Regions from separate parts of the Mesorhizobium sp. B2-4-12 genome, predicted to be linked through region 2. Evidence: predicted binding sites of a transcription regulator. Region 2 holds the regulator's gene; the other holds the start of a gene.
What was found. Region 2 encodes PhoB, which activates phosphate uptake and scavenging genes when phosphate is short. Its sites were predicted from a motif close to TGTCATNNANCTGTCAT; they were not measured.
Positions count from the first base shown of each region.

Region 1 (15,249 bases), on a different contig from region 2:
CCACCCAGACGAGTTCGGCGCCGGCGATGTCGCGCACCAGGCCGACGGAATGGAATGTGAGCGTAGACGACCTTGTCCCGGTCGCCGGAGATGACCACGGTCGGCGCCTTGATCTCGTTGTAGCGTGGCGCGGCGCCGAGCGCATAGCGGTAGAGCCCGGCAACATCGCTGGCATTGGCGCGGAAGGCTGCCGGCCGCAGCACCAGCGGGATCGACGCTTTGTCGATATAGTCGTCCGGCACCTTGTTGGGTGAGAAGACGCAGGTCGTGGCATCGGCAATCCGCACTGTTCCGGCGGGATAGGTCAGCGTTTCGGAGAACAGCCGGCCGATCACCGGAAGCATGGTCAGGTCGTAGTACCAAGATGTCGCGCCGCCCGGCCACGGATGGGTCGCCGGCGCCAGGAAGATCAGTCCGAGCATCTTGTCGGGATGTTCGCAGCCGAATGCCGATGTCACCACGCCGCCGAAGGAATGGCCGACGATGACTGCCTTGCGGATGCGCAGATGATCCATCAGCGCGGCGAGGGTATTGGCCTGCGCCGACGGGTCTTCATTGGTGCCCGGTCCGCGCCCGGACCAGCCGAATCCCGGCCGGTCGAAGAACAGCATTTCGGCGCGGCCTTCCAGCAGCGGCCTCAGCGGCAGCATTTGATCCCTGAGATTGGCGCTGGCGCCATGAATGAAGACGACCGGCGGCAGGTCCGCGTTGGCGGGGGCGGGAATATGGACGTAGTGAATACGGGCGCCGCGGATGTCGGCGAATTCACCGATGGACGGATTACGGCGTTCGATCAGCCACGAGCCGATCCGGGTGACGCCGACAAGGACGAAGACAAGCGCCAGAAGGAAGGCGAAGGCGGTGTAGAGAAGGTTCATGGAGATTCTGCAGTAGGCAGTAGGCGGTAGGCGGTAGGGGAAAGGGCATCTCAGCTTACTGCCTAATCCCCATTCGCTACTGCCTAGTCAAATTCCTTCGCCGGCGAGCTCTTCCGAAAGGGTGGCGACCTGGTTCTGGGCGCTCCGCATCATCGGATAGATTGCCAGCACCCTCTGCCAGGCTTCGAGCGCCGATTGCTTATGGCCGGTCAAAGCCATGATCTGCGCCAGGCCCGCAAGCGCGCCGAAATGGCGGGGCTCCAACTGCAGCGTATGATCGATGTCGGACATCGACTTGCTGTAGTTCTTCATCATGAAATGCACCGTGGCGCGCCGGTTCCAGCCTTCGGCATAGGTCGGCTGCAAGGTCACCACCTGGTCGAGGAAATCGAGCGCGACGTCGAATTTCTGGTTCTCGATCGCCTTTTGCGACCACTGCATCATCAGGTCGATCGAAGCGCTGCCGGAGTGGAACCATTCGTTCCAGATATTGCCGGCGATGCGTTCGGCGGCCTTTTCATTGCGCTCGCGCTTGAGGTCGGCGAACAGCTTGTCAAGCCGGGCCTGTTTCGTCAGCGGCGCGGCCGGAGCTTCCGGGGCCGCCGGTGCGGTGGCCTGATCGTCCGCCAAGGCGGGCACGGACAAAGAAACAGGCAACGCGATCAGAAATGCAAAAAGAATCCGCATCGCCCGACTCTAGTCCCGGGCGGCGGAACATCAAAGTGATTTTGCGTGAAAACGGTCGGCAGGCCGACAAGCATCAATGGCGGAGGCGGTCAGCCTCCAGCCGAAAGCTCAGCCCTGGCGCGCTTTGTAGCGCGGAGCGGTCTTGTTGATGATGTAGACGCGGCCCTTGCGGCGAACCAGCTGGTTGTCGCGGTGACGCGCCTTCAGCGCCTTGAGCGAATTCTTGATCTTCATGGTCTTGCCTGTCGATGTGGACCCGGTCCCGGGTCGAAATTTTAAGGCGCGCCAGAAGACGCGCCTTTTGAACGGTGGGTGGCTCATAAACGAGGAGGCTTGCCCATGTCAACCGTAAGTCAACCGCAAGCATGCCGCGCATCCCACTATCATCAAATATCCGCCATGTCGGCCCTGCGGCATTGCACGGTTCCGGGCCGGCTGGAATGATGCCGTAGATTTGAAGTGATTTGGGGACGAGCATGCGCCGAACATTCCTGTATGCCTGGCTGGTCGTGCTGGCGGCGACCGCAGCCGTCCGCGCCCAGGAATGCGACCGCTCCGACGACAGCCAGCAGATGATGAACATCTGTGCCGGCGAGGACTACCAGGCGGCCGACGCCAGGCTCAACAAGGCTTATTAGGACCTGATCGGCTCCGACGATGCCGATGACAAGAGATTGCTGCAGGCGGCACAGCGCGCCTGGATCGCCTTCCGCGACGTCGAATGCGCGCATACCACGGCCGCCAGTCAGGGCGGCTCCATCCATGCGCTGGAGGTTTCGCAATGCCTGACCAGGCTGACCAACGAGCGCATCAAGCAGCTCGCCGCTCGGCCAATTGCCAGAAGGGCGATGCGAGCTGCGCCAGTCCCGACGACAGCGACGAGGTGGAGTAGTTTGCCGTCCTTGGGCAGCCATTGCAGGGCGTGCGTGAGCGGCTTTACCGGCGGCCGATCCGGGTGAAATGACCCATCTTGCGGCCGGGCCTTGCCTCCGCCTTGCCGTAGAGATGCAGCATCAGGCCGGGCTCGGCGAGCAGGGCTGGGACGCGCAGCACGTCGTCGCCGATCAGGTTTTCCATCACGCAATCAAAATGGCGGTCCGGGCTGCCGAGCGGCAGGCCGGCAACGGCGCGGATGTGCTGCTCAAACTGCGAAACGATGCAGGCGGCTTCGGTCCAATGGCCGGAATTGTGGACACGCGGCGCGATCTCGTTGGCGAGCAGCGAACCGTCCGCCAGCACGAAGAATTCGACGCCGATGACGCCGACATAGTCGAGCGCCGACAGGATCTTCGCCGCCGCCGCCTGTGCTGCCTCAGCCGTTTTGGGCATGACGGCAGCCGGCAAAGTCGATGTGTGGAGAATGCCGTTGCGGTGCACATTCTCGGCCGGATCATAGGCGGCGACCGTGCCGTCCAGCCCGCGCGCCGCGATCACCGAGATCTCGCGCTCGAACGGCACGAAGCTTTCCAGGATCAGCGGCACATTGCCCATCGCCTCGCAGGTGCCGGCGAAACCGCCGGCTTCCATGTTGCGGAAGACGCGCTGGCCCTTGCCGTCATAGCCCATGCGCCGCGTCTTCAGGATGCCGCTGCCGCCGAATGCCTTCAGCGCCGCCGTCAATTCGTCGTCAGTGTCGACCCGCCGGAAATCGGCGGTGGCAATGCCGATGCCATTCAGGAATGTTTTCTCGCTCACACGGTCTTGCGCCACGTCCAGCGCGCGTGCCGGCGGATAGACCGCGACCCTGGCGGCGAGCGCTTGTGCCGCGGCAACCGGAACATTCTCGAACTCATAGGTGACAACGGAACTTGCCGCCGCCAGTTCGGCAAGGGCGGCCGGATCGTCATAGGCGGCCGTTATCTGCCGGTTGGCGACCTGGCCGGCCGGGCAATCCGGCTGCGGCTCCAGCACGATGGTGCGGTAGCCGAGACGGGCGGCCGCCATCGCCAGCATGCGGCCGAGCTGGCCGCCGCCGATGATGCCGATGATCGATCCGGCGGGCAGGCTCACGGTGTATCCGTCGGTTCGGCGGCGACCTTGGCAGTCTGCGAGGCGCGCCAGGCATCGAGCCGCTGGGCGAGCTTGTCGTCATTCAGCGCAAGCACGGCGGCCGCCAAGAGGGCTGCATTGGCGGCACCCGCCTTGCCGATGGCCAGTGTTCCCACCGGAACGCCGGCCGGCATCTGGACGATCGAGAGCAGCGAATCCTGCCCCGACAGCGCCTTCGATTCCACCGGCACGCCGAATACCGGCAGCGGCGTCATCGCGGCTGTCATGCCGGGCAGGTGGGCGGCGCCGCCGGCGCCGGCGATGATCACCTTGTAGCCGGCGGCCTTTGCGCCCTTGGCGAAGTCATAGAGCCGGTCGGGGGTCCGGTGTGCCGAGATGATCAGCCGTTTGTGCGGGATGCCAAGCGCTTCCAGCGTTTCAGCGGCCTGGCGCATGGTCGCCCAGTCGGACTGGCTGCCCATGATGATGGCGACGTCGGCGCGTTGATCGTTCAAGCTTCTGCTCCCCGGCGACAAAGGCGCGCCTTAGCGGAAATCGGAGGCGACGGCAAGGATGAGCAGCGTTGGCCGCGCCCCGGCAAACCCGCGCCGGTGTCGGTTCATCAAGTGTCTGGCGAGAGCTTCATAGGCCGGCAACGAGAATAACCGGATGAAACGTTTCTTGCCCGAATGGGCAGCTCCTGTTCACGCGACCGAACCAGCGACCGCCGGTCTTCCCAGCCGTCGGCGGCGCGAATGCTCGCGTCCACAAGGATCGTTTGGGCCGTTTTCCTGAAACTGGGTCATACCGCCGCCTTGCGGAAACGGGCGACGAAGTCGTCGAGTTCCGGCCGCTCCATGTCGGAGATCGCCCAGTAGGAGAAGGCGCCGTCGCTCCATTGCACCATCGAGAAGCCGCCCGAGGAAAGGTCGTTGGGCTGGGTCACGCTGCCGCGCTGCTGCGGTTCGGCGACCAGCGTGATCAGGTGCTCGCGGTGGCGGTAGACCAGTGCCGGCACCGGCCGGCCTGATATCACCTCGACCCGACCTCCGATCAGCGCGTAGCCGTCCTGGGCAAGGTCCGGCGCCGGCGGCGACACGCCGATGCGGGCATCGAGCCACGGCTTGACCGTATGGCGATCGGACGAGACGATGTCGGTCGGGCTGGCGGCAAGCAGGCTGCGGCGATGGCCGCTGGCGACGGCCGCGGCAAAGCCGTCATCCGCGCCGCTCTGCATCACCCATTGCGTGGCTCCACTGGCCAGCACGGCGCTGATCATGATAGACGCGGCAAGAGCGCGCCAGTCGAACGAGCCGAAGCGGCGTGCCCCCGGCGACGACCGCGTCTGGGACGGGCGTGTCCCGGCTTCCCGTCTCTGGCCCGCGCCGGCGCCCACAATCGATCCCGGCGGCGCCAACGGTGCGCGCTGCTGTGGCTCTGTCGCCTCGGCTTGCTCCTGCTGTTCGGTGGCTGCCATGCCGATCGCCGCGATACGGGCCCGGAAGGCGTCGCTGACGTCGGGGCGCGGCAAACGACTGACCGTGGCGCGCAAGGCAACGATACGGGCATGTTCGGCGGCAAGCCGGGGGTCGGCGGCGATGCGGCGCTCCACGGCAAGGGCGGCCGCGGCATCGAGTTCTCCGTCAACAAGGGCGTGGATCATAAGCCTGATACCTTCGGGATCATTGGGCAGTCCATCGTCATGGCTGGTCATGGCGCTCTCCCCAGGTCGGACGCAAGCAGGCCGCGGGCGCGCGCCAGCCTGGACATCACCGTGCCCATCGGCACGTCGAGCATGGCCGATATCTCGCGGTAGCTGAGGCCGTTGATGTCGCGCAACACCAGCGTTTCACGAAATGGCTGCGGCAGCGCCGCGATCGCCGCTTCTAGTGCGGCCGTGTCGGCCCTGGCGATCAGGCTCGCCTCCGGGCCATCCTCGTCCGGCAGGCTGGTGCCATGGGCCGCCGCCATGTCGTCGAGATCGCCGAGGTCGCCGACGGCCATAATGGCGCGCGGCCGGTTGCGCGACATCCAGGTGTAGGAGGTGTTGCGCACGATGGTCAGCAGCCAGGCGCGGGCGCTGCCGCCGGCATAGCCCGATATGCCGGCATGCGCCTTGATGCAGGCATCCTGCACGACATCCTCGGCATCGGCGGCGTTGCCGGTCAGCCAGCGGGCAAGTGACAGCGCGTCGCCGAGATGCGGCAGCACCACCTCGTTGAAGCGTTGCGCCAGGGCCCTCTCGCTCAAAGCAGCACCATAATCCGATACTCCGGGAGGAACAGGCCGTGCGCTTTCAAGCAAGGACGCTGATTTCGTCCTGCCTGCGCGGGCGAGACCCGCCGAAACAGGCAACGCCGCCTGCTGTGGCGAAAGTGAATTCATCTGCGTCACCAGTGTCAAGCGCTACGTGAAGGCGGGGCGCCGTAGGGGAAAGAGCGGTGACGTTCATGCACGCCAGCATATGGCGACGGCTGAAGCCGCGACCATATTTGCCGCCGTCCGCGCGATGGGCCATGCCGATCTCCTCAGCGCCAGCAGTGGCGCATGCCGAGGAGACTTGTCGCGACCCCAATTTATTCCCGCCGCCGGTTCACAGTCGCGTGATCGGCCTGATGCAACCGGTGAATTTTACCGGTGGTCGGTGTCTGGCAGTCAATCCGGCCAGCGCAAAGCGCCTGATGAATCCTTGCGCGCGGCTTTCATCGCGTCGGCTGGACGATCCTTCGCGGTCAGTATGGCCCGTAGCTGTTCGGCGACGATGTCTGCTTCGCCGGGATGAAGGTTGCAGGGGTCGAGGAAGAAATGGCCGCGCTCGACCTCGTGGTTGCGCACGATGATCGGCTGCGAACCCGCGGCCAGCGCCGAGGCAAGGCCGGCGGCGGTGAAGCGGCTTTCCGGCCGCACGAAGACCTGCAAGCGGTCGAGCGGATTGGCGGTCGGATCGGGGATGATCTCGGCTGATATGCCCGGCAGGCCCTGCAAAGCGCCTTTCCAGAGATTGAGCACGGCTTCCTCGCGCCGGCGGATACCGGCGTGATCGCGCTTCTCCCAGGCCTCCAGTGCCGCCATGGTGCCGGCTATGCTTTCCTTGCCGACCTTCATGGCGCGCGCGACGCCGCGGTTCTGCAGATAGGCGGCACGCACGAGGTTCTTGCGGCCGGTGACGATGCCGCTGGTCGGCCCGCTCAGGAATTTGTGGCCGCTGTAGATGACGATGTCGGCGCCGCGTGCCAGGAAACCGCGCAGGTCGTATTCGGAAGCGGCATCGACGATCACCGGCACGCCCCTGGCGTGGCAAATCTCGCAGAACTGCTCCAGCGAGAGCATGCCGTACTGCACCGTGTGATGCGCAACGACGTAAAGGCCCGCCGCGGTGTGGTCGTTGATCGCCTCGCGCACGTGATAGTCCTGCGTCACGCTGACAGTGCCGGCAGGCACCACCTTGGCGCCGGCCACGCGGACCGACTGGTCGATCGGCGCGCCGTAATTGACGATGTGGCCTAGCTGGATGACGACCTCCGATTTGAGCTCGCCGGTGTCGTCGGGCAGGCGCTCGATGGCGAGCAGGCTGGTTCCCGTCATCGCGCCGGCGATCGCCATGGTGATGCCGCTGGCGCAGCAGGCGGTGATGAAACCGGCCTCGCCGCCGGTGAGGCGTGCGACAACCGTGCTCGCGGCACGCTGCAGATCGTCCATCTCCACCCATTGCGAGGCGATTTCGGCCATGGCGCTGATCGCCTCGGGGACGATGATGGATGCGCCGAGCGTGGTCATGGTGCCGGAAACATTGATGATCGGCCGCAAGCCGAGCCGTTCGCGGATGGTGGTGTTGGAGCCGTTATCGGAATAGGTCTTCATGTGAGTGGATCCCGTGTGTGGCAGGTCAGGCGGCGATCTCGACGACCGCCTCGATTTCGACCGTGATGTTTCCAGGCAGCGAGCCGACGCCAATCGCCGAGCGCGCGTGGCCGCCGACCTTGTCGAAGACATCGGCGAACAGGTCCGAACAGCCATTCATCACCTTCGGGTGGTCGCTGAAGGTCGGCGTCGCGTTGACGAAGCCGAGCAGCTTGACGACGCGCACGATACGGCCGAGATCGCCGGCGGCGGCATGCATGACCGCAAGCAGATTGAGCCCGGTCAGGCGGGCATGTTCATACGCCTGCTCGACGCTCACATCCTCGCCGACTTTGCCGGTGCAAAGCGTGCCGTCGGCGCGCAGCGGCCCTTGGCCGGACAGGAAGATCAGCCGGCCGCTCTCGGCATGGGTGACGAAATTGGCTATGGGGATCGGCGGCTCGGGCAGCGTCAGGCCGAGTTCGGCAAGCCGGGTATAAGGCGTCATGGAAGAAGGCTCCCTTGGTTGGCTTCAGCCATCCGATATTCAAAAATGAGCGGCGTCGGCCGTCCAATGTCAGAAATGCGAGGCGCGGAAGCGCGCCAGGAAGGTGCGGAGGCGTTCGTTGCTGGTCTCCGCCGCGAGGATCTCTTTCGGCGGGCCGACGGCGCTGACGCCGCCATCGGCCATGAAGACGATGCGACTCGAAGCATCGCGGGCAAAGGCCATTTCGTGCGTCACCATCAGCATGGTCATGCCGTCCTCGGCAAGGCTGCGCACGACGGCCAGCACCTCGCCGACCAGTTCGGGGTCGAGGGCGGAGGTGATCTCGTCGAGCAGCAGGATCTTCGGCTCCATCGCCACGGCGCGCGCGATGCCGACACGCTGCTGCTGGCCGCCGGACAGCTCCGCCGGCAAGCTGTCGGCCTTGTGGGCGAGGCCGACGCGGCCGAGCCAGTGTTCGGCGGCCTTGCGCGCCTCGGACTGGCTCTTTCCGCGCACCTTGGTGAGCCCAAGCATGATGTTGCCGGCCGCCGTCAGGTGCGGAAACAGGTTGAAGCTCTGGAACACCATGCCGGTTTCGGCGCGCATGGCGGCAAGGTCGCGTTCGCTGCGGCGCTGCCGTGTTCCAGCCTCGCGATAGCCGACCTCCCTGCCGTCGATGCGGATGGAGCCGCTGTCGTAGCTTTCGAGGAAGTTGACGCAGCGCAGCAGCGTGGTCTTGCCGCTGCCCGAGGGGCCGATGACCGTCACCACCTCGCCGCGCTTCACCTGAAGACTGACGGAGCGCAGAACCTCCACGGCGCCGAAGGCCTTGGAGACATCGCGCACGTCGAGCAGCGCGGGACTGGCGTTTGTGGCGTCGGACATGGTGCTATTCCCGGATGAAGGCAAAGCGCCGCTCGAGCCGCCGGCTGGCGAGCGAAAGCGCGTAATTGACCGCGAAGTAGATGAGCGCGCCCAGTATATAGAGCGGCATCGCCTCATAGGTGCGGCCGATGACCTGGTTGATGGCCTGCATCAGGTCGGTGATGCCGAGCAGCGAGACCAGCGCGCTGCCCTTGACCGCGTCAGTGACGCCGTTGATCCAGGGCGGCAGGAAGCGCCTGAAGGCCTGCGGAAAGATGACCGAGGTGAGCCGCTGGGGGAAGGTCAGCCCGATGGCCATCGCCGCTTCCGACTGGCCCTTGGGAATGGAGGCGACGGCGCCGCGCACATATTCCACCACCTGCGCCGTCTTGAACAGAGTGAGCGCCAGCACCGCGGCCCAGAAGGACGGCAGATGAAGCCCGATCGCCGGCAGACCGTAATAGACGAAGAACATCAGCACCAGGATCGGAATGCCCCGGATCGTATCGGAGAAGATGCGCACCGCCCAGCGCAACGGGGCAGGGCCATAGACCAGGCCGACGCCGAGCAGGACGCCGGCGATGAGCGAGAGCACCACGACCAGCAGCGACACCCACAGGGTCACGGCGAAGCCTTGGGCGAGGAAGGGCAGGGCGTAGAGGATCTGGCTCAGCATCTCAGCGCGCCGCCCTGAACCGGCGCTCGACGAGTCTCAGCGCGAAAAGCAGCGTATAGCCGGTCACCAGATACATTGCCGTGGTGACCAGGTAGACCTCGACGATGCGGAAAGTGTTGAAGTTGATCCACTGGGCGCCGTAGGTGAGTTCCGGCACCGAGATGACCGAGGCGATCGAGGTGTCCTTGAACAGCGAGATGAAGGTGTTGGAGAGCGCCGGCAGCGTGATGCGCAGCATGGTCGGCAGACGCACGTGGAGCAGCCTTTGCCAGGGCGTCAGACCGATGGCCTTGCCGGCATCGAGCTGGCCGCGTGGAACAGCCTCGAGGCCCGAGCGAAACACCTCGACCAGATAGGCGCCGCTATAGACCGACAGCGTCAGGACAAACGAGGTCGGCGCGCTGTAGGCAAGGTCCACCACGGTCGGCAGGCCGTAGAAGACGAGATAGACGAGCAGGATCAGCGGCACGTTGCGGATGAATTCGACATAGGCGGCGATCGTCGCACGCACGACGCGCCCGGCCGAGACATACCAGACCGCCAGCACCAACCCGATGACGATGCCGATGGCGATCGAGATCACGGCAAGCTCGAGGCTGAGCAGCAGGCCGCCCCACAGCTTGTCGAAGTGCCGCCAGATCAGGTTGAAGTTGAGGGCATAGCCCATGCGTTCGCCTCGGTGTGAAGGGCGTCGGAAGAAGCCAGGCGGAAAGGGTGCCGCCCCTTCCGCCTGCTGGATCAGATGACCGGGAAGCCGGGGTGGCGCGGCGGCGGCTCCTGGCCGAAATATTGCTTGAAGGCGGCGTCGTATAGCGCCGTCTCGTGGCCGAACATGGCGATGGTGAAGGTCTGGTCGACGAAGGTCAGCCAGTCCAGATCGCCTTGCCGGACCGCGGCGCCATAGAGCATCGAATACCAGCTCTTGCCGGCATCGAAATATTTGTCCGGATTGCGCGAGGCGAGCCAGCGCACGGTGGAGAGATCGACCGCGGCGGCGTCGACCCGTTTGGATTCCAGCGCCTGCAGCACGTTGGCCTGGGTGTCGATCTGCATCACCTGCGCCTGCGGCAAGGCGAAGTGGACAGAGGACTCCGCATCGACATTCTGCAGGATGGAAATGCGCGTCGCCGAACCGCCGGCAAGCAGCTTGTCGAAGGTCTTGTTCTCGGCGCTGGGAAGCGTCAGCAGCGCAACGCCCTCGACATAGTATGGCCTGGTGAAGTTGATCAGCTGCGAGCGCTGCGCCGTCATCGTCATGAACTGGATGGTGATGTCCACCTTGTTGGTGGTGACGTTGGGAATGCGCTGCGCCGGATCCTGCATGACGAACTCGACCTTGGTCGGGTCGTCGAAAAGCCCCTTGGCCAGAATCCGCCCCATGGTGATGTCCATGCCGACCAATTCGCCGGCGTCGTTCTCGAAATGCCAGGGCGCGTTGGTGCTGCCGGTGCCGACGATGAGCTTGCCGCGGTCGAGCACGGTGCGCAGCAGGCTTTCGGATGCGGCCTGGGCGGCGGCCTTCTGGGCATCGACGGTTGCCAGCACGCCGGCCGTCGCAAGTCCCGCCATTCCCAATTTCAGAAAATCACGTCTTCCGGATGTGTCGTTCACGGCGACCTCCCTTCATGTTGTGTTCCCCTACGCACAGGTCATACACGCGACAGTGATCATTCCGATTGTCTCTTACAAGAGACGCATGTATCCTGTACAAGACAGATACTAACACCAGGAATCGACAATGCAAGATGGCAGTGCCTTGGCTGTTTCAGACAGCGAGAAGATCTCGGGCTCCCGTGAAAAGGGCCTCAACCGGGTGCTCGAGATTCTGGAGTTTCTGCACACGACGCAGAGGGCGATCGGGATCGGCGATCTTGCCAAGGGGGTGAACGCACCCCGCTCGACGACCTATACGCTGGTGCGATCGCTGGTCGATGCTGGCCTGTTGGAAATGGCCGGCGATGGCAACCGCGTCTATTTCGGCAAGAAGCTCTATCTCTATGGAATGGATTATGTGCGCGGCAACGACCTGCTGCGGCGCGGGCGCCAGGAGGTCGACAATCTGTCACGCGAGACGGGCGAGACCTCGGAATTGTGCATGCTGCAGAGCGGCCGCTACACCATCGTCCATTCAAGCCCGGGCAGCAGGCCGTTCCGCATCAGCTCGGCCACTGGCCTGCAGATACCGCTGCCCTGGACCGCGTCCGGCCGGCTGCTTCTAGCGGGGCTGGAGAGGGCCGCGATCGAAGGCATGGTATCGGAAGACGATCTCGTGCTGCCCGACGGCCGCAAGTTGCGGCTCGACGATTTTATCGCCGACATCGCCAAGGCGCGCGTCACCGGCTACTGCGTGACCTCGGGTCTGGTCGATGCCTACACCAAATGTCTTGCCGTGCCGGTCTTTTCAGCGCCAGGCAAGGTCGAGGCGACGATGTGCCTGGTGGTCCCGATCGATACGTCGCAGGAGCGGACCGGCAGCCTCATCGGCCTGCTGCGCGACCGCGCGGCCAGGCTCTCGATCGCAGGATAGGCGAACGCGCCTCAAGCGATGATGTCGGGAATGATCTTGTCTTCCAGCTTCATGAGCCGGTCTTTCAGTGCCAGCTTCTTTTTTTTCATGCGCTGGATCTGCAGCGGGTCGCAATTCATGGCGATCATCGCGTTGATCGCCGCGTCGAAATCGGCGTGTTCCTGCTTCAGCCGGGAAAATTCGAGGCGAATATCGGCCTGTTCCTGATCGGACATTCTTTACCGTCTGCACGTCTGCGGCACCCAAAACTGGGCCTGATTGGGCGGGGGCGGCAAATTTCTGCCACCGGCGCGCAGCCCATACCACATTTCACATTGTCGTGGAATGCTACCACGGATCATTCGACATCGCTGTCCGAAGGTGGCACAGTGTCACCGTGCCGTCACAGAAGCGACCTGCGGTGGACGTGCCTTTGACGGCTGCAATCGAGGAAACCATGAAAGGGAGAACCAATCATGTCTCTTGCATCCCATCTTGATGAGTTGCAGCGGAAACACGGCGACATTGAACGTGAAATCGATGACGCGATGAACCACCCGTCGGTGGACGACCTCGAAATCGTGAATCTCAAGCGACGCAAGCTGGCAATCAAGGATGCGATTGAGAAACTCAGGGCGCAACCGACCACGCATTGACCCTCACCTGATATAGCCGCTCACCTCTTGCGGTCTTGCTTGCCGGCGGTAAAAGCCGCCGGCGTGGTGAGCTTTGAGCGCTGCGCTACAAGCCGGTAGCCGATATCCTCTCATACGTTCCATGTCTCGGCCGCGCTGGGTCGCGCCCTGTTTTCAGGTCCGTCGCGAGGCTCAATTGCTGCCAGTGGCGACCTATCGCCATTGACAAGCGATCTTTGCTCCTCCACCTCATGCCCGGACTTCAGCGTATAGGCCCGGAGCGCCCTATGCGTCCACGTGGGTGCATGGCGCTTCAGAGACAAAAGGCTGCCGGCATGACCGGATATTTTTCCTTTCCCTTCCCCCGCCGCACCTCGGTCGGCGTCGACGTCGGCGGCGTGGTCGTCGGCGGCGGCGCGCCCGTTGTCGTGCAGTCGATGACCAATACCGACACGGCCGATGTCGACCAGACGGTGGCGCAGGTGGCGGCGCTGCACCGTGCCGGCTCCGAGATCGTGCGCATTACCGTCGACCGCGACGAGAGCGCCGCCGCCGTGCCGCATATTCATGAGCGGCTTCAGCGCCTCGGCATCGATGTGCCGCTGGTCGGCGATTTCCACTATATCGGCCACAAGCTTCTGGCCGATCATCCGGCCTGCGCCGAGGCGCTGGCCAAATACCGCATCAACCCCGGTAATGTCGGCTTCAAGGACAAGAAGGACCGGCAGTTCGCGGCGATCGTCGAAATGGCGATCAAGCACGACAAGCCGGTGCGTATCGGCGTCAACTGGGGCTCGCTCGACCAGGATCTGTTGACGCGGCTGATGGACGACAACCAGGACAAGGGTTTCCCGTTGACGGCGCAGGAGGTAACGCGCGAGGCGATCGTGCAGTCGGCGATCCTGTCGGCCGAGATGGCCGAAGAGATCGGCCTTGCCCGAGAGAAGATCATCCTGTCGGCCAAGGTCAGCGGCGTGCAGGATTTGATCGCCGTCTACACGGAACTCGCTACCCGCTCCAACCATGCGCTGCATCTGGGGCTCACCGAAGCCGGCATGGGCTCGAAAGGTATCGTCGCCTCGTCCGCCGCCATGGGCATTCTCCTGCAGCAAGGGATCGGCGACACCATCCGCATCTCGCTGACACCGGAGCCCAATGGCGACCGCACGCGCGAGGTGCAGGTCTCGCAGGAATTGCTGCAGACCATGGGCTTCCGGCAGTTCGTGCCAATCGTCGCGGCTTGCCCCGGTTGCGGCCGCACGACTTCCACCGTGTTCCAGGAGTTGGCGCAGAACATCCAGGCGGATCTGCGTAAGAACATGCCGGTGTGGCGCGAGAAATATCCCGGCGTCGAGAACCTCAAGGTCGCGGTGATGGGCTGTATCGTCAACGGGCCAGGTGAATCCAAGCATGCCGATATCGGCATTTCGCTGCCCGGCACCGGCGAGACGCCGACGGCGCCGGTCTTCGTCGACGGCAAGAAGGCGGCGACGCTGCGCGGCCCTTCGATCGCGGCGGATTTCGAGAAAATGGTCGCCGACTATATCGAGCAGCGGTTCGGTCGCGGCGGCAAGGCCGCGGCAGAGTAAGTCCAATGCAGCGTTTCCCCTGGGCGACGCTGATCGTGTTATGTGGGCTGGGCTGGCCGGCGCTTGTTCAGGCCGACCCGCCGCAATCGGCCAAGCAGAGATTGATCGACAGGGTCTGCAATCTGATCCAGGCCTATGCCGACCAGAACGGCCTGCCCAGGGATTTCTTCGCCCGGCTGATCTGGAAGGAAAGCCGTTTCGATCCTAACGCCGTCAGCCCGGTCGGCGCCGAGGGCATCGCCCAGTTCATGCCGGGCACGGCCAAGATGCGGGGGCTCGAAAATTCCTTCGACATCACCCAGGCGATCCCGGCGTCGGCGAAGTACCTGGCTGAAATGAAAACCAGCTATGGCAATCTTGGCCTCGCCGCCGCCGCTTACAATGCCGGCGAAAACCGGGTGTCGCGCTGGCTAGCTTCGGGCGGCTTCCTGCCGATGGAGACCGAGAGCTATGTCTTCGACATCATGGGCGAACCGGTCGACAAGTTCTCCGACCGTGCCTATGGCGGAAAGGTCGAGCCGCTCGACGCCAAGACGGATTTCGCCGTCGCCTGCCGCAAGCTGCCGGTGATCATGTCGCGGACCGTGGCGATGGCCTCGATCAACGTGAAGCCCTGGGGCATCCAGGTTGCCGGCAATTTCCGCCGCGGCGCCGCGATCAACCAGTGGCTGCGCGTGAGGAGCCGGTTTCCGGCCCTGCTCGCCAGCCATGATCCGGTGGTCAGCCGGGTGCGCACGCCGATGGGCCGGCGCGGCATCTATGCCGTCAGGATCGGGGTGGACGACCGTGCCGCCGCCAATTTCATCTGCCAGAAATTGCAGAGCGTCGGCGGCGCCTGCGTGGTGGTGCGCAACCGGTAATGACACTGTAGCGGCCGAATCCCACATTGAACCATAGGTAGTCGAATTCCCGGACATCCTCTGGAAGTCGACACCAGCCTGCTCATCCCGCTGTAATGCGCCCTTCGCATCCGGCAACAATTTCGCCTACCGGGACGTGGATTGGCCGGGGTTGCCCTGCCTGCGATGAGGACAAGGGCAGCGGGATGTTCGATGCATACATCATCTGCGGCACGCCGAGAACCGGCAGCACTTTGCT
Region 1 is NZ_VFVC01000008.1:16,278-31,526, reverse strand. It holds partial or broken gene FJ934_RS07205 (alpha/beta hydrolase) at 1-878, opposite strand, end outside; gene FJ934_RS07200 (hypothetical protein) at 966-1,565, opposite strand; gene ykgO (type B 50S ribosomal protein L36) at 1,674-1,799, opposite strand; partial or broken gene FJ934_RS07190 (lysozyme inhibitor LprI family protein) at 2,042-2,524, shown strand; gene FJ934_RS07185 (5-(carboxyamino)imidazole ribonucleotide synthase) at 2,502-3,575, opposite strand; gene purE (5-(carboxyamino)imidazole ribonucleotide mutase) at 3,572-4,069, opposite strand; gene FJ934_RS07175 (anti-sigma factor) at 4,357-5,268, opposite strand; gene FJ934_RS07170 (sigma-70 family RNA polymerase sigma factor) at 5,265-5,804, opposite strand; gene FJ934_RS07165 (aminotransferase class V-fold PLP-dependent enzyme) at 6,210-7,415, opposite strand; gene FJ934_RS07160 (RidA family protein) at 7,441-7,902, opposite strand; gene FJ934_RS07155 (amino acid ABC transporter ATP-binding protein) at 7,972-8,766, opposite strand; gene FJ934_RS07150 (amino acid ABC transporter permease) at 8,771-9,421, opposite strand; gene FJ934_RS07145 (amino acid ABC transporter permease) at 9,423-10,088, opposite strand; gene FJ934_RS07140 (transporter substrate-binding domain-containing protein) at 10,160-10,990, opposite strand; gene FJ934_RS07135 (IclR family transcriptional regulator) at 11,160-11,948, shown strand; gene FJ934_RS07130 (YdcH family protein) at 11,960-12,163, opposite strand; gene FJ934_RS07125 (YdcH family protein) at 12,404-12,583, shown strand; gene ispG (flavodoxin-dependent (E)-4-hydroxy-3-methylbut-2-enyl-diphosphate synthase) at 12,898-14,151, shown strand; gene FJ934_RS07115 (lytic transglycosylase domain-containing protein) at 14,157-15,011, shown strand; gene FJ934_RS07110 (Stf0 family sulfotransferase) at 15,197-15,249, shown strand, end outside.
Region 1: a site for PhoB is predicted at 12,318-12,334, ahead of FJ934_RS07125 (YdcH family protein). Genes of this name have one in related genera too.

Region 2 (15,249 bases):
GGAGGCCGCGACGACTGCCGCTGGGTGCTGACCTCGGGCTTTCCACGGTTCGACGGTGAAGGAAAATTTGCCGGCTATCGCGGCATAGGCCGCAATGTCACCGCGCTGGCCAGCGCCTTCGGAGACAGTGAGCACAAGCAGGGCGAACGATTTTCTTCGGAAAGCCTCGCCAACCTTCGCGCGATGGTCGATTCAATGCCGATCGGCGTGGTCGTCCTCGATGCCGACATGCGTGCCGAGGTGATCAATCGCGCCTTCTATGATTTCTGGAAGATCGATCCCACTCGCGCCGGCATCGGCTCGGCCTTCCGCGATCTGATGGAGGCCAGCCGCGGCATCGATCCCTACGGCGCCGATGAAATTGCCTGGCAACGCCACACCGCCGAGCGCGAAGCCGAAATCAGGGCCGGCGTCGCCGGTTCCAGACGATTGCCCCACAATGACGGGCGCACGCTGGTCGCATCGCTGGCACCGCTGGCCGGCGGCAAGCGGCTCATTTCCTATGTCGACGCCACCGACATGAAGAGTCGTGAAACCGAGCTCGCCGACGCGCTGGAAAAGGCGAGGCTGGCGGAGGCGGTGATCAATGCGGTAGAGAATCCGATTTTCGTCAAGGACGATCATCTGAGGTTCGTCTTCGTCAACGAGGCGTTCGCGGCGCTGTTCGGCCAGACACCGCAAGCCATGCTTGGCAAGCCTGGCAACGATTTCCTGAGCCCGGCCGAGGCTGCGCTCTTTGAACACAGCGAACGGGAAGTCCTGTCGACCGGACAAATCTACGAAGTCGAGGAAAATTTCGAGGACGAAGGTGTTGCCCGCTCGCGCATCGTCCGGAAAAACCGCGTCCGCATGGCAAGCGGCCGCGATTATGTCGCCGGTTTTCTCTTCGACATCTCGGAGATGAAGCGGCGTGAGATCGAGGCGCAGGATGCGCGCAAGCATTTGGCCAGCGTGCTCGAATCGCTACCGGCCGGCGTGATCATCTACGATCGCGATGACAATTTCGTCTTCGCCAACCGCAAGATGAAGGATGCGGTTCCGGAACTGGAGACGGTATGGCAACCCGGCCGCACCTTCCGGGAAGCGTTGGCATCCGGCAATTCCGCCGGCTATTTCCGGCAGAGCGGCGATCCGGAGCTCGACAAACTCTACGACAGCGATCCGCAGCGTTGGGTCGATGGGGTCCTCGCGCGGTGCCGCCTGCCCAGCGCGTCGTTCGAGCGCGTCAATCCCGACGGCAGCTGGCATCAGGTCTACGACATGCGCGCTGATGACGGCACGTTCATCGGCGTGCGCGTCGACATCACAGGCATCAAGAGCCGCGAGGCGGCCCTGCGCGATTCGATGCGACAGATCGATCTCTTCCGGCACGTCATGGACGAGTTGCCGGTGGCAGCCTTCATCAAGGCGCAGGACCTCAGCATCGAATTCGTCAACAAGGCCTGGTGCGCGATTACAGGCCTGGCCAAGGAGGACGTCATTGGCCGGACCGACCATCAGCTGTTCGGCGCCGAGGCGGCGGAAAGCTACGGCCATGATGACACCGATGTCGTGGCGACCGGCAGCGTGCGCGAGGTCGAGGAGCCCGTCACCCATCGCGACGGCACGGTGCGGCAGTTGATGACGCGCAAGAGCCGCCTGGTGGCCATCGACGGATCGGTGCATCTGGTCGGTTCCAGCACCGACATCACCGAGGTCAAGGCACGCGAGCAGGCTCTGGAGGAGAGCATGCGCGAGAACGAGGTGTTTCGCAGCCTGATCGACAATGTGCCGGTGTCGATCTACGCCAAGCGCTCCGATCTCAGGCAGTTCTACGTCAACAAGGGCTGGTGTGATCTCACCGGCTTCAGCAAGGAAGAAGCGATCGGCAAGACCGATGTCGAGATCTTCGGGCCGGATGGCGAAGCCTTCGTGGCCGGCGATCTGGCCGTGCTGCGCACCGGCGAAACCCAGGAGATCGAGGAGACGGTGCGGCTAGCCAACGGCAGCGTCAGGCACCAGTTCGCGCGCAAGGGCGCGATGATCGCCTCCGACGGTTCGCTCTACCTGATCGGTTCGACCACCGATATCACCGAGCTCAAGCAGCGCGAGGCGGAACTCAGCGAGGCGCGCCAGCGCGCCGTCCTCGCCGACCGCGCCAAGTCGGAATTCCTCGCCAATATGAGCCACGAGATCCGCACGCCGATGAACGGTGTGCTGGGCATGGCCGAACTCCTTGCCAAATCCAATCTCGATGCGAAGCAGAAGACGTTCACCGACATCATCGTCAAATCGGGCAACGCGCTTCTGACGATCATCAACGACATCCTGGATTTCTCCAAGATCGATGCCGGCCAGCTGGTGCTGGACCCGGCGCCCTTCAACCTTGCCGAGGCGATCGAGGACGTGGCGACGCTGGTGTCGACACGCGCCAAGGAAAAGGATCTCGAGCTCATCGTGCGCATCGAGCCGGGGCTCGAAAGCCTGTTCATCGGCGATGTCGGCCGCATCAGGCAGATCGTCACCAACCTGCTCGGCAATGCAGTGAAATTCACCGACGAAGGCCATGTGCTGGTCGATGTGACCGGCGAGAGGATCCCGACCGGAACCCGGTTGACGATCTCCGTCACCGACACAGGCATCGGTATCCCCGAGGACAAGCTGAAGCAGGTGTTCGAAAAATTCAGCCAGGTCGACACGTCCTCGACAAGGCGGCACGAAGGCACCGGGCTCGGCCTTGCCATCACCTCGCGGCTGGTCGAGCTGATGGGCGGCACAATCGGTGTCGAGAGCGCCGAGGGCAAGGGCTCGACTTTCTGGTTCACGGTAACGCTGCCCAGGGCCGAACAACAGCATGGGCGGCGCATCATGCCGGTGGACGTCACGGGCGCGCGCGTGCTGATCGTCGACGACAATGCCGTCAACCGCACCATCCTGACCGAGCAGATGACGTCATGGACGTTCGATTCCTGCGCGGCCGAAAGCGGCGCCGAGGGGCTGAAGGTGCTGATCGCCGCGGCCGCCTATGGCGTGCCCGTCGATTGTGTCGTGCTCGACTACCAGATGCCCGGGATGAGCGGCGCCGAAATGGCCCGCATCGTGCGCAACACCGAAGGCCTCGCCGACACGCCGATCATCATGCTGACCTCGGTCGACCAGTCGCTCGCCAACACCAGCTACCGCGATCTCGGAATAGACGCCCAGTTGATCAAGCCGGCGCGCTCCTCGGCGCTTCTGGAAACGCTGGTCGGGACCATCCAGCGCCATCGCCATGCGACGAACGGCAACGCCCAGCCGCCGGCAGGCGAAGGCCTCGGCGCTTCCCAATGGCCGCTGGCGCCGTCCGAACAACGCGCGCAATTGCAGCCGCCGCCGGTTCGTCCGAGGCCTCCCGTCACTGGCGGTGGCGGGCATCGGCTGGACATTCTCGTGGCCGAGGACAATGAGGTGAACCAGATGGTCTTCACTCAAATTCTCGGCGAGACCAGCTATGGTTTCGAGATTGTCGGCAATGGCCGCAAGGCGCTCGACGCCTTCGGCAGGCTCAATCCGTGCATGATCCTGATGGACGTCTCGATGCCGGAGATGAGCGGGCTGGAGGCAACCGCCGCGATCCGTCGGCTGGAACAGGAAACCGGCACGCATGTGCCGATCGTGGGCGTCACCGCGCACGCGCTCAAGGGCGATCGCGAACGATGCCTGGAGGCGGGCATGGACGATTATCTGCCCAAGCCGATCAGCCCGAGGGCCCTGCTGGAGAAAGTCGAGCGCTGGATCGGCGCCGGCCAACAGGTCCAGCGCAACGCGGGATAGCACCGCGTCGGCCGGTTCCAGCAATCCGAAGAGGCGGGCCGGAGGGAATCAGTCGGGATTTGCTGCTACCCCTGCGTGCAAAGACTATGGTGCGATCGCACCATATCAAAGGCGGTGCTTAGCCGGGACAATGGCAACATCGAATTCCGCTCTTCTCAGTTACGGGCGGGAGCAGCGACCGCCGGCAAGAAACAGCGTCACTCTACCCCAACGGACCTGTTTTCGGCGATGGCCCGGCCACGACACGCTCTGGCCTCGAGCAACGCGCTCCCGTCCGGATTTTCTTCATCCGAGCCGGCCCGGCGAATCCAACGCCGGCTTCGAGCCAGCAATGGCTCAAGCCACTGATTCCCGGGGCAAACCCGGACCGGGCCGCAACCATCCGAAGCTACCGCCTTTCCCCGCGCCGGCGACGCGTTACCCGGTTGACACGAAACTGTCATGCGACTGTTATAATCGAAGGCTATTGGCCTCAGCGGGCGCCGGCAAAAGGGCGCCGAGAGACCATCTTCCGAACAGGAGCAGGCCACATGAGACATTTCATCCGCTCGGCGGCCGTTGCGATTGCAATGGCTGCGGCGTCCACCTTCACCATGTCCGCAGCGTTTGCGGCTGATATCTCCGGCGCTGGCGCCACTTTCCCCTACCCGATCTACGCGAAGTGGGCCGACGCCTACAAGAAAGAGACCGGCATCGGCCTCAACTACCAGTCGATCGGTTCCGGCGGCGGCGTCAAGCAGATCAAGGCCAAGACCGTTACTTTCGGCGCTTCCGACGCGCCGCTGAAGGGTGAAGACCTCAACTCCACCGGTCTCGCCCAGTTCCCGATGGTGATGGGTGGCATCGTGCCCGTCGTCAATCTCAAAGGCATCAAGCCGGGCGAACTCGTTCTCGACGGCACGACGCTGGCCGATATTTTCCTCGGCAAGATCACCAACTGGAACGACGAGGCGATCAAGAAGCTCAACCCCAAGGCCAAGCTGCCAGACCAGGCGATTGCCGTTGTCCACCGTTCGGACGGCTCGGGCACCACGTTCAACTTCAGCTACTATCTCGCCGACGTGAACGCCGACTGGAAGTCGAAGGTTGGCGTCAACAGCGCGCTCGAGTGGCCGGTGGGTATCGGCGCCAAGGGTAATGAAGGCGTTGCCAACAACGTGTCGCAGACCGGCGGCGCCATCGGCTATGTCGAATACGCATATGCCAAGCAGAACAAGCTGACTTACACCGACATGATCAACAAGGACGGCAAGAAGATCGAGCCGACCGCGAAGGCGTTCTCGGCCGCGGCGGCCAATGCCGACTGGAACTCACAGCCGGGTTATGGCGTCATTCTCGCCAACCAGCCGGGCGCCGAGTCCTGGCCGATGACGTCCGCGACCTGGATCCTGCTGTACAAGAAGCCCGATGACGCCGCGGCGACCAGCGAAGCGCTCAAGTTCTTTGCCTGGTCCTATGCGAAGGGCGACAAGATGGCGGGTGAACTGGACTACGTTCCGATGCCGGACAAGGTCGTCAAGAGCGTCGAGGAAATGTGGAGCAAGGACATCGTCGGCAGCGACGGCAAGTCGCTCTACGCCGCCAAGTAACTCTCTTTGTCGAAGGGAGGACGCCTTTGGCGTCCTCCCATTTCTTTCGAATACGAGGGGCTAGATGACCACCGTTTCAGAAGCTACGCCGTTATCGAGCGTCATGCGGTCCAGGGATGCGACAGTGCGGCGCTTCGCCTTCACGGACATGGTGTTTCGGGAGGCTACACGCTCTTCTGCCGTTCTCGTCCTGCTCATCCTCAGCGGCGTCGCCATCTCGTTGTTTGCCGGCTCATGGGAAGCCCTGTCTAAGTTCGGCTTTTCCTTCCTGACGACCGAGGCATGGAACCCGGTCACCGAGAATTTCGGCGCCCTGTCGCCGATCTACGGCACCATCGTCACGTCAGCCATCGCAATTCTGATCGCCGTTCCCATCGGCATCGGCATCGCCGTCTTTCTCACCGAACTTTGCCCGCGACCGCTGCGGCGCCCGATCGGCATCGCCGTCGAGCTTCTGGCCGGCATCCCTTCGATCATCTACGGCATCTGGGGCTTGTTCGTGTTCGCACCATTCCTGCAGACGACGATACAGCCTTTCATCATCGACATCTTTCACAACGTGCCCGGGCTCTCCAGCCTGTTCGCCGGCCCGCCCTACGGCATCGGCCTGCTGACGTCATCGCTGATCCTGGCCATCATGGTGCTGCCGTTCATCACCTCGATCACCAAGGACGTGTTCGACACAGTGCCGGCGGTGCTGAAGGAATCGGCCTACGGCATCGGCTGCACAACCTGGGAAGTCACGCGGCGCGTGGTCATTCCCTACACCCGTGTCGGCATTATGGGCGGCGTTATGCTCGGCCTCGGCCGCGCGCTCGGCGAAACCATGGCGGTGACCTTCGTCATCGGCAACGCGCATCGTATCAGCGCCTCGCTGTTCGCGCCGGCAACGACGATCTCCGCGACGATCGCCAACGAATTCACCGAAGCCGACGGCCAACTCTACACCTCTTCACTGGTGGCGCTCGGCCTGATCCTCTTCGTCATCACCTTCATTATCCTTGCCATCGCACGCTATATGCTGATGCGCATCGACGCCCGCACGGGAGCCTGACCGATGTCGACGTCCCTGGCACTCCACAACAGACGCAAGAGAAGGAACGGCGTGATGATGGCGCTCTGCGTCGTCGCCGCCGGCATCGGCCTTGCCTGGCTGGCGCTGATCCTCGGCGCCCTGGTCTACAAGGGCCTGTCCGGCGTTTCGCTGGCGGTCTTCACCGAGATGACGCCACCGCCCGGCGATGCCGGCGGCCTGCTCAACGCCATCTATGGCAGCATCGTGATGACCGTCATCGGCGTCATCGTCGGCACGCCGATCGGTGTGCTGGCCGGTACTTACATGGCCGAATACGGACGCTTCTCGAAGCTGACCACGGTGGTGCGTTTCATCAACGACATCCTTCTGTCGGCGCCGTCGATCGTTATCGGCCTGTTCGTCTATGAGTTGCTGGTGCGGCCGATGGGGCACTTCTCCGCCATCGCCGGCGCCGTCGCGCTGGCCATCCTGGTCATCCCGGTGGTGGTGCGCACCACAGAGGACATGCTCAACCTGGTGCCGAACGCCTTGCGCGAGGCCGGCGCCGCGATCGGCGCACCGCGCTGGGTGGTCATCCGCTCTGTCGCCTATCGTGCCGCGCTTTCCGGCATCGTCACCGGCATATTGCTGGCCATCGCCCGCATCTCCGGCGAGACGGCGCCGCTGCTCTTCACCGCGCTCAACAACCAGTTCTGGTCAAGCAATCTCAACGCGCCGATGGCCAGCCTGCCTGTCACCATCTTCCAGTTCGCTCTCAGCCCTTACGAGGAATGGCAGCAGCTGGCGTGGACCGGCGCACTCATAATCACCTTAACGGTTCTCGGGCTGAGCATCTTCGCCCGCAGCCTTACCGGACGCAGAGAGGACAGATGAAACCGATGTTGTCCACCGATTTGAACGTGGCCGAGGCTGCCGTGGAAAAGGCCAAGATCGAGGTCAAGGACCTCAATTTCTACTATGGCCAGTCGAAGGCGCTGAAGGACATCAGCCTGTCGCTGCCCGAGCGCAGTGTCACCGCCTTCATCGGTCCTTCGGGCTGCGGGAAGTCGACGCTGCTGCGCGTCTTCAACCGCATCTACGAGCTCTACCCGAGGCAGAGCGCCGAGGGTCAGGTGCTGCTTGACGGCCGGAACATTCTCGACCGCTCGCAGGACCTCAACCTGCTGCGCACCAAGATCGGCATGGTGTTCCAGAAGCCGACGCCGTTTCCGATGTCGATCTATGAAAACATCGCGTTCGGCGTCAGGCTCTATGAGAAGATCAGCAAGGCCGAGATGGACGGCCGTGTCGAGCAGGCGCTGAAGCGCGCGGCTCTGTGGACCGAGGTCAAGGACAAGCTCAACGCCAGCGGGCTCAGCCTTTCGGGCGGCCAGCAGCAGCGTCTTTGCATCGCCCGTACCGTGGCGGTGAAGCCGGAGGTCATCCTGCTCGACGAGCCGGCCTCGGCGCTCGACCCGCTGTCGACCGCCAAGATCGAGGAGCTGATCGACGAGCTGCAGGCCGACTACACGATCGTCATCGTCACCCACAACATGCAGCAGGCGGCGCGCGTGTCGCGCCAGACGGCTTTCATGTATCTGGGCGAGCTGGTCGAGTTCGACCGTACCGAGAAGATCTTCACATCGCCCCGCGAGAAGCGCACGCAGGACTATATCACCGGCCGCTTCGGCTGATCTCACGCATACGAGGACCAGGATCATGGCCGAACACACAGTCGCTTCTTTCGACGAGGATCTCGGACAGATCAGCAGGCTGATCAGCGACATGGGCGATCTCGCCAGCTCGATGGTCGGCGGCGCCACCAAGGCGCTGCTGAACTCCGACAACGCGCTGGCACAGCGCGTTGTCTCCGACGACGTCATCATGGACGCGCGCCAGCGCGAACTCGACGACCGCGCCATCACGCTGATCGCCAAGCGCCAGCCGATGGCCGACGATCTGCGGCATGTCGTCGGGTCGATCCGCATGGCCGGTGACCTCGAACGCATTGGCGACCTTGCCAAGAACATCGCCAAGCGCGTCGGTACGGTCGGCCTGTCCACCACGCCGCGCGACCTGTCGCATTCCATCGACGCCATGGCGCAGCTGGTGCTGATCCAGGTGCAGGGCGTGATCGAGGAGTATGCGGCGCACGATGCCGAGGCCCTTGCCAAGCTGCGCGCCGATGACGAACGTATCGACGTCAAATACACCTCCGTGTTCCGCGAACTTCTCACCTACATGATGGAGGATCCGCGCAACATCACGGCTTGCACGCATCTGTTGTTCTGCGCCAAGAATCTCGAGCGCATCGGCGACCATGTGACCAACATCGCCGAGAATGCCTACTATGTGCTGACCGGTACGCAGCTGCCCGCGAATCGTCCGAAGCAGGACGAAACGGCGATGTCGGCGCCGGCGGCTTGATCGTCAGAGCGGTTCACCGTTTTACGGAAAACCGCTCTCTCTCTTGTTTCCATGCAATTCCGGACGGAAAACCGCTTCACACTTTTCCTGGAATTGCCTTAGAGGTGACCAGTCGATGATCGCGCCACGCATCATGGTGGTGGAGGATGAGGAGCCACTCGGCGTGCTCCTCCGCTACAATCTGGAATCGGAAGGCTACCAGGTCGAGGTGGTCCCGCGCGGCGACGAGGCGGAGATTCGCCTGCAGGAGAACGTCCCCGACCTCCTGGTGCTCGACTGGATGGTGCCGGCGGTGTCCGGGATCGAACTCTGTCGCCGGCTAAGGATGCGGCCCGAGACCGAGCGGCTGCCGATCATCATGCTGACGGCGCGCGGCGAGGAAAGCGACCGCGTGCGCGGCCTTTCGACCGGCGCCGACGATTATCTGGTCAAGCCGTTCTCGACACCGGAATTCATGGCCAGGGTCAAGGCGCTGCTGCGCCGCGCCAAGCCGGAAGTGCTGTCCAGCGTGCTCAAGGTGGGCGACATCGTGCTCGACCGCGAATCACATCGCGTCTACCGCAAGAAGAGCGAGATCCGGCTCGGGCCGACCGAATTCCGCCTGCTCGAATTCATGATGCGTCATCCCGGCCGGGTGTTTTCGCGCAGCCAGCTGCTCGACAATGTTTGGGGGGAGACGATCTATATCGACGAGCGCACGGTGGATGTGCATGTCGGCCGGTTGCGCAAGGCGGTCAATAACGGCCGCATGCCCGACGTCATCCGCACCATTCGTGGTGCGGGGTATGCAATCCGCGAGGATTGAGCGCGACTTTATTCAGGCCACGTTCTTCCCGGAGCCGGCTTTCGCCTGCATGCCCGGCGCGAAAATCTCCTGGTCGACGAAGGTCAGCGCCCGCATGGCGCAGCCCTCGCGGATCAGCGGCAACTCGTTGGGCTCGGTGTCGAAGGAAATCGATTTCGAGTGCTGGCCGCCGGCGGTCTGGGCGATGGCCTCGCGCAATGCCGGCTCGATCAGGTCGAAGGCGGCGGCGCTGACGCCGACCATGGCGACGGGGGCGGGATCGATCAGCGCGAACAGGCTGCCGAGGCCGTAGCCCAGCGCCTCGCCGGCCCTGCGGTAGGCCTCCCGCTCGGGCCCGTCCGTTTGCCGCGCCGTCGCCGCCAGCGCCCGCATCTGCGCGTCGCTGACATCGGCGACCGGCTCGGTGTCCTCGCTGAGCTGCCTGGCGTTGCGCCAGATGGCGTAATTGCCGGCATAGGCTTCGACGCAGCCGCGCCGCCCGCAGCGGCAGAGCGCGCCGCCTGGCCGATGGATCATATGGCCGAATTCGCCGCCCGAGGAATGGGTGCCGGTGAAGAGCTCGCCCTTCAGCACCAGGCCCATGCCGATACCGTGCGAAAGGAGAATGGCGATGAAGTCGTCGCGGTAGCGCTCCGGATCGCGCCAGCGCAGCGCCACCGCCATCATGTTGCAGTCATTCTCCACGGTGGCGGGGATGCCGAACTCGGCTTCGAGTATGTCGGCGAAGGCGATGTCGGTCTGCGGCGTGATGGGCGACCACAGCATTGCCCGGGCATCGGTGTCGGTGATGCCCTGGATCGCCAGCGCGATGCGGGCGACGCTGCGCACGTCGAGGTCGGGATCCTCCAGGCGCCGCCGCACGATGGCGACGCATTCGCCGATCAGTGCATCGCGCGACATGGTCAGCGTATCCAGCCGGCGCTGTTCCTCTGATATGACCTGGCCGGCATAGTCGATGACGGCGACGGACAGGAAATTCAGCGACAGCACCACGGTCATCACCGTTGCGGCTTCCGGATTGAGGCCAAGCCCGACCTGCGGCCTGCCGCGTTTGAGCGCGCCGGCCTCGCTCGGCTTGCCTTCGGCCAGGGTACCTTCGCCGATCAGATCAGAGGAAATCGCCGATATGGTGGAGTGGCTGAGGCCGGTGGTCGCGGCGATTTCGGTGCGCGAGGGCTGGCCGGCCCGGCGCACGGCCGCAATCACCATTGCGCGGTTGCGCCGGCGCAGATCGTCGTGGCGGATTCCGACCGACATGCCTTTCCAATATCCTCCCGGTCGCCGCGGCTCGTCGTGCCCCTCGAACACTGCGGCAACAGATCAAATACTGGCAGAAGCGGCCGGCGATGTCATTTATTTATTGCGGGGCTCGAAAAAAGTTCTCGGCCCTCAAAATCCATCAGAATCATTGTTGACAGCCTTCCGGCGATGCATCACTATTTTTTTTGAGGCTCGAAAAAATAGAGCCTTTGTGCCGGCCTTCGGGTCAGTTTGGTCGCGCCATACGCGGCGCAGGGAGGATATCATGAAGAGATTCGCAGTCGCCATCCTGGCGGGTGTCGCCATGTCACTGACGCTCGCGTCGGTCGCGCAGGCGAAGGGCAAGGTCATCGGCGTTTCTTGGTCCAACTTCCAGGAAGAGCGCTGGAAGACCGACGAGGCCGCCATGAAGAAGGCGATCGAGGCCGCAGGCGACAAGTACATCTCCGCCGACGCACAGTCCAATCCGGGCAAGCAGCTCACCGATGTCGAGAGCCTGATCTCGCAGGGCGCCAATTCGCTGATCATCCTGGCGCAGGATGCCTCGGCCATCGGCCCGGCCGTCCAGAAGGCGCTGGATGAAGGCATTCCGGTCGTCGGCTATGACCGCCTGATCGAGAACAAGGACGTCTTCTACCTGACCTTCGACAACAAGGAAGTCGGCCGGATGCAGGCCCGCGCGGTGTTCAAGGTCAAGCCGGAAGGCAACTATGTCTTCATCAAGGGCTCGGGTGCCGATCCGAATGCCGACTTCCTGTTCTCGGGCTCGATGGAAGTGCTCAAGCCGGCCATCGATAGCGGCAAGATCAAGAATGTCGGCGAGGCCTATACGGACGGCTGGCTGCCCGCCAACGCCCAGCAGAACATGGAGCAGTTCCTGACCGCCAACGACAACAAGGTCGACGCCGTGGTCGCCGCCAATGACGGCACCGCCGGCGGCGTCGTCGCGGCACTCACGGCGCAAGGCCTTGCTGGCACCGTGCCGGTGTCGGGCCAGGACGGCGACCATGCCGCGCTGAACCGCATCGCGCTCGGCACCCAGACCGTGTCGGTGTGGAAGGACGCGCGCGAGCTCGGCAGGAACGCCGCCGAGATCGCCTCGCAACTGGCGGACGGCAAGAAGATGACCGACATTGCCGGCGTGAAGGACTTCACGACGCCTGGCGGTAACACTGTCAAGTCGCTGTTCCTGACCCCGGTCGCCATCACCAAGGACAATCTCAACGTCGTCATCGATGCCGGTTGGATCAAGAAGGACGAAGTCTGCGCGGGCGTCGCCGCCGGCACCGTCGCGGCCTGTAACTAAGCTGGCCTGTTTCTCTCAGATATAGACGCCGCGGCCCTGGAACGGTTCAGTGTTTCTTGAATCGCTGAACCGTTCCAGCCCATTGTTTCCCACAATTCCGGACGGAAAACCGCTACGCACTTTTCCTGGAATTGCTTTAAGGCGGCGTTTTCTCAAAAAGATTTGTGTTTCCGCATCAGGCGGATAGCTTCTAGGCTGGGCTCCGGCGTCCGCGCCAGACGGCGGCCAGTGGGAGGAAATCATGACCGACACGACGTCCAACCCGCCGCAGGTCGATACCGCACGCGCATCGGAACTCGGCGCGGTCGCCCGCTTCCTGAAGGCAACCGAGATCGACACCCGCATGCTCGGCATGATCGGCGCCCTGTTGCTGATCTGGGTGGGGCTGCACGTGATTTCGAGCCTGCGTCTGGGCGTCAATCCGCTCGATTTCGACAGCCGCACCTTCCTCACGCCGCGCAATCTATGGAACCTCTCCGTACAAAGCTCCGCGGTCGCCATCATGGCCTGCGGCATGGTGCTGGTCATCGTTATGCGCAACATCGACCTGTCCGTCGGCTCGGCCGAGGGCCTGATCGGCATGGTCATGGGTTTTGCCCAGGTGCATTTCCTAGTTCGGTTCGTCGGGCTTGAACTCGGCAATCCATGGATCTGGGTGCTAGCGCTGGTCATCGGCCTGGTGCTGGGCCTGCTGATCGGCGCCTTCCAGGGCTTTATCATCGCCTATCTCGAAGTGCCTGCCTTCATCGTCACGCTGGGCGGCCTGCTGGTCTGGCGCGGCGCTGCCTGGTGGGTCACCAGCGGCCAGACCGTGGCGCCGCTCGACGCCACCTTCCAGCTGATGGGAGGCGGGCCGGCCGGATCGATCGGCGCCACCTGGAGCTGGATCGTCGGCATCGTCGCCTGCCTCGCCGTGGTGTTTGCGCTTTTCAACGGGCGGGTGCAACGCAAGCGCTTCCGTTTCCCGCTGCGCCCGATCTGGGCCGAGACGCTGCTTGGCGCCGTCACCTGCGCCGCCATCATGGGCGCGGTATGGCTGGCCAACTCCTATCCGTGGCCGATCGGCATTGTGAACAGATACGCCGCCGCCAACAACATCACCGTGCCCGAGGGCGGCCTGTTCATCGCTCACGGCATCGCCATTCCGGTGCTGATGGCGGTTGCGGTCGGGCTGATCATGACCTTCATCACCAACCGCACCCGTTTCGGCCGCTATGTCTTTGCCATCGGCGGCAATCCGGAGGCCGCCAATCTCGCCGGCATCAACACGCGCTGGATCACCATGAAGGTGTTCATGATCATGGGCGTGCTGGCCACGTTCGCCGCCGCGATCTCGTCGGCCCGGCAGAACTCGTCCACCAATGTGCTTGGAACATTGGACGAGCTGCTCGTCATCGCCGCGGCCGTCATCGGCGGCACGTCGCTTGCGGGCGGTTCGGGAACGATCATCGGCGCCATGCTCGGCGCGCTGCTGATGCAGTCGTTGCAATCCGGCATGGTGCTGCTCGGTGTCGACTCGCCGCTGCAAAGCATCGTCGTCGGCGCCGTGCTGGTCATCGCCGTCTGGCTCGACACCGTCTATCGCAAGCGGGTTTAGAGGATACGATCATGGCTGACAAAAACGCTCCCGCCGGCCCGCCGCTGGTCGACATGCGCAACATCTCGATTGCCTTTGGCGGCATCCGGGCCGTCGATGACGCCTCGATCGATCTTTTCCCCGGCGAGGTCGTGGCGCTGCTCGGCCACAACGGCGCCGGCAAGTCGACGCTGATCAAGATCCTCTCCGGCGCCTACAAGCGCGACGCCGGGCAGATATTCGTCAATGGCGAGGAAGCCACGATCACCAACCCGCGCGATGCCAAGAAATACGGCATCGAGACGATCTACCAGACGCTGGCGCTGGCCGACAATGTCGACTCCGCCGCCAATCTGTTTCTCGGCCGCGAGTTGATGACCGCCTGGGGCACGCTCGACGACGTTGCGATGGAGGCCGAGGCGCGCAAGGTGATGAGGCGCCTCAATCCCCGCTTCCAGCGCTTCAAGGAGCCGGTCATCAAGCTGTCGGGCGGGCAGCGACAGTCGGTGGCGATCGCACGCGCGATCCTGTTCAACGCCCGCATCCTGATCATGGACGAGCCGACCGCGGCGCTTGGGCCCCAGGAAACGGCACAGGTCGGCGAACTGGTCAGGCAGCTCAAGTCCGATGGCATCGGCATCTTCCTGATCAGCCACGACATCCACGATGTCTTCGAACTGGCCGACCGGGTCTGCGTGATGAAGAACGGCCAGGTCGTCGGGACCGCGCGTACCACGGATGTAACCCAGGACGAGGTGCTCGGCATGATCATCCTGGGCAAATGTCCTCCTGGCGCCATTCCCGGACCGGGTGCGCTGAAGATCGCCGCCTGAGGCCTATCGGTCGCGCCCGGCATTGGCGGACCAGGCCCGCGTTGCCGCTCATGTGATATGCCAGTGATCGCGATGGCTTGGCCTGACCATTGTGTTGGCCCGGCGACTTGCCCATAAAGGTCCGGTATTGCCCATGGACCGCATCATCCGTTGAAGAGACTTTTTCCAATCGTTGCGTTCATCGCCGTTGCGCTGATCAGCATGACCATGGCTGGGTTCGCCTATTTCGCGACGCAGGAAGCCGCCCGCATCAAGTTCGAAGCGGCGGCCGACGACGCACTCAACCGGATCGAGAGCCGGATCGACTTGCATCTGTCGCTGCTGCGGTCGACGCAGGCCCTGTTCGATGCCCGCAACGGCGACATCTCCCAGAACGAGTTCAAGGCGTTCTTCGACGCGCTGGATATCGACAACAATTTCGCTGGCCTGGGTGGCATCGGCTTCCTTCAGCTTGTCAAGACGGGCGACGAAGCGGCGGTCGAACGCGATATCCTGCACGATTTTGGCGCTAGCCATCCGGTCTATCCGGCCTCGACGCAGCCCTGGCGCGCGCCCATCACGCTTTTCGAGCCGCTGGATCCCTCCAGCCAGTCCAGCATCGGCTACGATATGTTCAGCGAGCCGGTGCGGCGCGCGGCGATCGAGA
Region 2 is NZ_VFVC01000010.1:118,974-134,222, reverse strand. It holds gene FJ934_RS09025 (PAS domain-containing protein) at 1-3,792, shown strand, start outside; gene pstS (phosphate ABC transporter substrate-binding protein PstS) at 4,323-5,381, shown strand; gene pstC (phosphate ABC transporter permease subunit PstC) at 5,446-6,435, shown strand; gene pstA (phosphate ABC transporter permease PstA) at 6,439-7,290, shown strand; gene pstB (phosphate ABC transporter ATP-binding protein PstB) at 7,287-8,090, shown strand; gene phoU (phosphate signaling complex protein PhoU) at 8,116-8,823, shown strand; gene phoB (phosphate regulon transcriptional regulator PhoB) at 8,939-9,628, shown strand; gene FJ934_RS08990 (ROK family protein) at 9,641-10,885, opposite strand; gene xylF (D-xylose ABC transporter substrate-binding protein) at 11,154-12,194, shown strand; gene FJ934_RS08980 (sugar ABC transporter permease) at 12,436-13,791, shown strand; gene FJ934_RS08975 (ATP-binding cassette domain-containing protein) at 13,803-14,603, shown strand; gene FJ934_RS08970 (CHASE domain-containing protein) at 14,754-15,249, shown strand, end outside.